Regions from separate parts of the Microbacterium sp. CFBP 13617 genome, predicted to be linked through region 1. Evidence: predicted binding sites of a transcription regulator. Region 1 holds the regulator's gene; the other holds the start of a gene.
The links. Region 1 encodes HspR, which represses chaperone genes until heat shock. Its sites were predicted from a motif close to AAGTTGAGTCNNNNNGACTCAACTT; they were not measured.
Positions count from the first base shown of each region.

Region 2: the regulator HspR is predicted to act here: its motif matches at 1,885-1,909, upstream of IFU40_RS12840 (Hsp20/alpha crystallin family protein).

Region 1 covers NZ_JACYNW010000001.1:665,196-668,471, reverse strand. Annotated here, with positions in the region: gene IFU40_RS02980 (ABC transporter ATP-binding protein) at 1-763, opposite strand, end outside; gene IFU40_RS02975 (hypothetical protein) at 891-1,484, shown strand; gene IFU40_RS02970 (heat shock protein transcriptional repressor HspR) at 1,572-2,009, opposite strand; gene IFU40_RS02965 (DnaJ C-terminal domain-containing protein) at 2,106-3,101, opposite strand; gene IFU40_RS02960 (nucleotide exchange factor GrpE) at 3,113-3,276, opposite strand, start outside.
Region 2 covers NZ_JACYNW010000004.1:188,168-191,443, reverse strand. Annotated here, with positions in the region: gene IFU40_RS12850 (FAD-dependent monooxygenase) at 1-814, shown strand, start outside; gene IFU40_RS12845 (UbiA family prenyltransferase) at 837-1,661, opposite strand; gene IFU40_RS12840 (Hsp20/alpha crystallin family protein) at 1,961-2,416, shown strand; gene IFU40_RS12835 (sugar ABC transporter ATPase) at 2,473-2,835, opposite strand; gene IFU40_RS12830 (NAD(P)/FAD-dependent oxidoreductase) at 3,126-3,276, shown strand, end outside.

The sequences.
Region 1 (3,276 bases):
CGACGACGGTGACGTTGAGCACCAGCATCGCCAGCGGGAACAGCAGCACGAAGAGCGAGCCCACCTTGCGGCCGACGTCCATGATGTCGGTGTTCGCCTCGCGGAAGCGCTCTTCTTCGATGCGCTCGCGCACGAAGGCGCGCACCACGCGCACCCCGGTCAGCTGTTCGCGCATCACCCGGTTCACGGCGTCGAGCTTGGACTGGTAGCTGCGGAACAGCGGCACCATGCGGGCGATGATGAGGGCGACCGCGACCAGCAGGATCGGAACGGCGACGCCGAGCAGCCAACTGAGACCGACGTCTTGCTGCAACGCCATGAAGATGCCGCCGAGGGCGAGCAGCGGGGCGCTGACGAGCATGGTGGCACCCATCATCGCGAGCATCTGCACCTGCTGCACGTCGTTCGTGTTGCGCGTGATGAGGGAACCGGCGCCGAACTGCGACAGTTCGCGCTCGGAGAAACCGCTGACCTTCTCGAACAGATCGAGCCGGATGTCGCGGCCCGCGGCCATGGCGGCGCGCGCGGCGAAGTAGGTCGCGACGACCGAGGCGACGATCTGCCCGAGCGAGATGCCGAGCATGATCATGCCCTGCGACCAGATGAACCCCGTGTCGCCCTGGGCGACGCCGCGATCGATGATGTCGGCGTTCAGGCGCGGCAGGTAGAGGGATGCCATCGCCGCGACGAACTGGAACACCAGCAGCGCCACGAGGAGCCAGCGGTACCGGGACAGGTAGCGGACGAGGATCTTGCCGAGCATGGGACCTCCGGAGCAGGTCTGACGCGGCCGCCGTGACCGCGAAGACCAGCCTGGCACCAACCTCCGACACCGGGGAACCTTTTCTGCAACTCAGCGCCCGTTCGGTCGCGGCTCGTAGGGTGGAGCCATGTCTCGACTGCAGGCCGACGCCGCCGCCGACCTCTGGGTGCCCGTGACCGGTTCGCTGGGCCTGCGCGGCCGACGACACCGCAAGGCCGCCATCGGCATGCTGCTCGGGCAGGCCGCCCGCACGACCGGCACCGCCCCCCGCCCCGGCGGCGGCGCCTTCGCCTGGATGCTGAGTCAAGCCGCTCCGCTGCTCATGCGTCGCGCCGGTGGCCGCGTTCTGGTGTGGGTGTGGAAGAGCGCGCCCGAACTGCTCGTCGTGATGGCACAGCTGCAAGAGGCCACCGCGCAGCTGCGCACCGCGCGCGCGATGATGCCGATGGAGTACGACGACACCGAGTCGTTCCGCAATCCGCATCTCGGCGTCGGCGAGAAGCTCGCGATGCCGCTGCCGGCCGATCCGAAGACTCCCCCCTTCGCGACCTACACGTGGGACACGGGCTCGCACTTCGTCACGGTGACGGCGGTGTGCGCCGACCGCGAGCGGTTCGGCACCGTCATCGGCGCGGTCGACGACATCGCACGCACGCTCCGCGTCGTCGACGACCTCTCGGTCGGAGAGACGCCGACGGTGCTGCGGATCGATCCGGCCTGAGCCGCTGCGCCGCTCCGGCCGAGCCGTCGGGGCACCGTGCGCACAGACCCTTCGACGCGCTCAGGACCTCGGTGCAGCGACGGGATGTCAGTCGTCGTGGATGTCGCGCGGGCGCCAGAGCACGATGTCGGTCGCGCGACGCACGCGCGAGCCGTGGCGGAGCGTCACGACCGAGCCGGTCGCGCCGGCGGCGAAGACGCGCGCACCGGGGCGGGACTGCCGCTCGATCGTGAGCTGCCGCTCGAGGTCGTTCACTCGGCGGGCGAGATCGTGCACGCGCTCCTCGAGGGCGAGGAGGCGCGCGATCGCGGGAAGGCTCATGCCCTCCCCCGACAGGCGGGCGACCTCGCGCAACTGCTGCACGTGGCGGCTCGAGTAGCGACGCGACCCGCCCTGGGTGCGCGCGGGCACGACGAGGCCGAGCCGGTCGTACTGCCGCAGCGTCTGCGGGTGCATGTTCGACAGCTCGGCGGCGGCGGCGATGGCGAAGATCGGGGCGTCTTCGTCGATCTCTCTCTCGGACACGTCTTCACCTCTTTCGTCGTGCCGGCTGCGGGTGCCGGGTTCTCGGCATCCTGACGTATCGAATGCCGAGAACCGCGACGACGCGCGTGGGATGCGTCAGCGCGCCTTGGCCATCAGGTCGGCGCGCGGGTTCTCTTTCGGTTCGAGCTCGTGGAAACGCTCGAGGGCTTCACGGGCCGCATCGTCGAGGTGCGTGGGAACCGCGACCTGAACCTCGGCGAGCAGGTCGCCGACGCCCTTGGTCGACTCGATACCGCGCCCCTTGACGCGCAGCACCCGTCCCGACGGGGTACCGGGGGCGACGCGCAGTCGCACCGGCTCCCCCCCGAGTGTCGGGACCTCGATCGTGGCGCCCAGAGCCGCCTCGGTGAAGGTGACCGGCACCGTGACCCGCAGGTGGAGGCCGTCGCGCGTGAACACCGGGTGCGGACGCACCGCGACGGTCACGACGATGTCGCCGCTCTCGCCGCCGTCGGGCGACTTGCGTCCGCGGCCGCGCAGGCGGATCTTCTGCCCGTCCGACACCCCGGCCGGGATCTTCACCTTGAACGGCACGTTGTCTTCGCCCTGCAGGGTGATCGTCTCGCCCTTGGCCGCCGTGATGAAGTCGATCGTCGTGCGCGCCGTGACGTCGGATCCGCGCTGCGGTCCGCCGTAACCGCGGTATCCGCCCGAGGTCTGACCGAACCGGCCGGAACCGAAACCGGCGCCGCCCTGCTGGTCGAACATCGAGAAGAAGTCGTCGAAGCCCCCCGGAGGAGCCCCGGCGCCGCCACTGCGCGGTTGACCGAACCGGCTGAAGACGTCGTCGAAACCGCCGCCGCCGCCGGTACCCGGTGCCGAGAAGCGCGCCCCCGAGCCCATGGCCCGGATCTGGTCGTACTCCTCGCGCTGCTCCGGATCGTTGAGCACCGAGTAGGCCTCGCTGATCTCTTTGAACTTGGCCTCGGCCTTCGCGTCACCCGGGTTCGAGTCGGGGTGGTACTGGCGCGCGAGCTTGCGGTAGGTCTTCTTCAGATCGGCCGCGCTGACGCTCTTGTCGACGCCGAGGACCTTGTAGAAGTCCTTGTCGAACCAGTCCTGACTCGCCATCTGTCCTCCTCTTAGGCCGGCACGGCGACGACGACCTTGGCCGGTCGCAGCTCGATCGAGCCGAGGCGGTAACCCACCTCGACGACCTCGAGGATCGTCGTCTCGGTCACGCCGGGGGTGGGCGCCTGGAAGATGGCCTCGTGCTGCTGCGGGTCGAAGACGTCGCCGACGGCGC
Region 2 (3,276 bases), on a different contig from region 1:
CGACACGATGGAGGTGCTGACCGGCCTGGCGCCGCGCGTGCGTCGGGGGGTCGCGATCACCGCCGTGCACGACGACGGTCAAGGCGTACGCGTGCGCGCCACCGGTCCGCGCGGCGACGAGGAGATCCACGCCCGCGTCGTCGTCGTGGCCTCGGGATGGGCGGGCCGCGACCTCGTGTACCGCCCCGGCGCCGTTCGGACGCACCACTACCCCGACCGCTACGTCATGGCCGACGTCGTCGCTCCCGGCGGCCCCGTCGCCCGGGTGCACCTGGAACGCCAGGGCGTACTGGAATCGTTCCCGCTACCCGGCGGACGCCGCCGACTGGTGGCGTGGGCGGGCACCGACGAGGTGACGGATGCCGTCGGCACCCTCGAGAGGGCCGTCGCCGAGCGCGCGGGGCTCGAGGTCGACATCGCCGAGGCGACGACGTTCCGCGTGCGGCGCGCCGTCGCTCCGGCGCTGCGGCGCGGCCGCGTCGTGGTGGTCGGCGACGCCGCCCACGAGGTGAGCCCCATCGGCGGTCAGGGGATGAACCTCGGGCTGCTCGACGCCCTCACGCTGGCCCCGCTGCTGCCCGGGTGGGTGCGGACGGGCGAGGCCGTCGGCCTCGGACGATGGGAGACCGACCGTCTGGCCTCGGCGCGGCACGCGGCGCGCCTGGCCTGGCTCAACACGCTGCTCGGGCGGGCCACGGGCCCGCTCGCCCACCCCCTGCGCACCGGGGCGCTGCGCACCATGCTGCGGGGGGCGGGGGGCGCGCTGTTCACGCGCGCGTACGCCATGCGACTGGATCGCGCCGCCCGCGACTGACGAGCCGCCCGGGCGGGAGGAGTCAGGTCACGACGAGTTGAGCGGCGAGCAGCAGCGCCGCCAGCATCGTGAGCTGGAACACCGCGCGTCCGGGCGCGCGCACGAGCACGAGCACCACGGCCGTGGCCGCCACCGCGACGACGGCGGTGAAGAAGATCGCGCCGAGCACCGTGGCATCCGTGCCGATCAGCACCGCCACCGCTCCGGCGACGACGCCGACCGCCGCGAGCACCACCGAGACCCGCGCACCGAGGCGGTGCGGAAGGCCCCGCACGCCCGTGCGCCGATCGTCGTCGAGGTCTCGAACGACGTTGGTCAGATGCACGGCCGCGCCGAGGGCGGCTCCCGCGAGCGTCGCCCACGGGGCAGCCAGCGCGGGAGACGCGAGGGACAGCGTCGCGAACGACGGGAAGAGTCCGAAACTCAGCACGAACGGCACGATCGACAACGGCGTCGACTTCAGGCCGGCGTTGTACGCCCACGCCGAGGCCAGGGCCACCGCGTGCGCGGCGACGAGCCCGGGGCCGAGCGGCACCGACAGGAGCACGGCGAGGATCGCGGACGCCACGGCCACCCCGAGCGCGTGCTCCGGGGTGATCGCGCCCCCCGCGATGGGCTTGTCGCGGCGGCCGACGGCGGCGTCGCGCGCGCCGTCGATCGCGTCGTTCGACAGCCCCACCGACACCTGTCCCGCGAACACGGCGACCACCAGCAGCGCGAGCCGCGCGGGCTCGACCCCCGCGGCGAGGCCGAGGGCCAGCGACAGAACGGTCACGACCAGGGTCGGCCCCGGGTGGGTCGCGCCCCACAGCGCCCGCACGAGGGGCGGCTTCGCCGCGGCATCCATCACCCGATGACGCTACCGCGGCGCCGCGCTCGGGCGGTTGACCCGCTCCGCCGCCGCGCCATCACGTCACCGCGCCACCGCGCCAGCGCCCCAGCGCCCCAGCGCCCCAGCGCCCCAACCCGTTGAGTGTCCAGGACACGCCGCAGAAAGCGACCCCGGCACGGCGCGTCTTGGACATTCGACGGTCTTGGCACTCTCCTGTCGAGAGTGCTAATCTGCTGCCACGTTGAGCGCACAAGGCTCAACTTCATCGAACTCCGGATGCCGATATCCGGACCGACCGAAAAGGAGAACCGACCATGGCCACTTACGACCCCTTCCGCGACCTCGACCGCCTCGCGTCGACCTTTCTCGATGCCCGTCGCGGGGGCGGACCGCGCCGGATGCCGATGGACCTCTACCGCGACGGCGACCACTACGTGCTCTCGGCCGACCTTCCCGGGGTCGACCCGGGCTCGGTCGACATCGACGTCGACGGTCAGCTGCTGACCATCCGCGCCGAACGCACCCTCGCCACCGGCGACGACGTCAAGTGGATCACCCGCGAGCGCGAGACGGCCACCTTCGTCCGCCAGCTCAACCTCGGCCAGGGCATCGACACCGACGGCATCAGCGCCGCCTACCGCAACGGTGTGCTGTCGGTCACGATCCCGGTGAGCGAGAAGGCGAAGCCGCGCCGCATCGCGGTGGCCACCGACGACCACGACGGCGTCATCCGGGCGCACGAGAGCGAACCGCAGCTCATCGAGCAGTAATCCACCGCGAACAGAGGGGTCGGCCCGAACGGACCGACCCCTCTCTCGCGCGTCGCTCAGAGGTCTTCGGGCGCCAGGTCTCCCTGGCCCTCTTCGCCGAGCTCGACGACGCCCGGGTCCTGACCCTGCGAGTCGGTGCCGGTGGACCCGGGGTGGATGTCCTCGAACGGGATGTCGGTGTCGTCGGCCGCGATCTCGGCCGGGTCGGCGCCCGTCGCGGTCGCGGGGGCGATGTCCTGCGGGTCGACGCCCTCGTCGAGGGCCGTCGTGGCGTCCCACTCCGCCTGGGCGGGGTCGAGCGCGGGGTCGGGCTCGATCGAGGTGTCGCCGTCGCGCAGGGGCTGCACACCCGCGATGCCGACGTCGGCGGCGGGGGTCGACGAGTCGGCGGGGGACGGGTCGATCGAGGCGTCGCTCATGGGGATCCTTTCGTCGAACGCACCGGGGTGCGTCACCGCTGATCGGCGGTGTCTCCATCCAACGACGCCGACGGGGCCGCGCCCCGCCCCTTGACAGGCCCGACCCGCGCACGGACCACGCGCTTCAACGGGTGCGCTCCCGCTCCAGCGGCACGGGAGAAGCGCTCCTGCCGACGGCGAGCCCTCTTCGTCGTTCCCCAGCGCCCGGGTCGTCCGCCCGACCGACGCTGTCAACCGGGTGGCATCCCGCTGCCGATGACGACACGGTGAGGGAGACGAGAGGATCCCCCATGAACGACTCGAGCCGCACCGTCGCTCGCGCCGACACCCCCCGCATCGTGATCATCGGCGGGGGCAACGCCGGGCTGTCGGTGGCCGGACGCCTCCACCGGGCCCGCGCCGGAGACATCACCGTGATCGAGCCGCGGACGCAGCACGTCT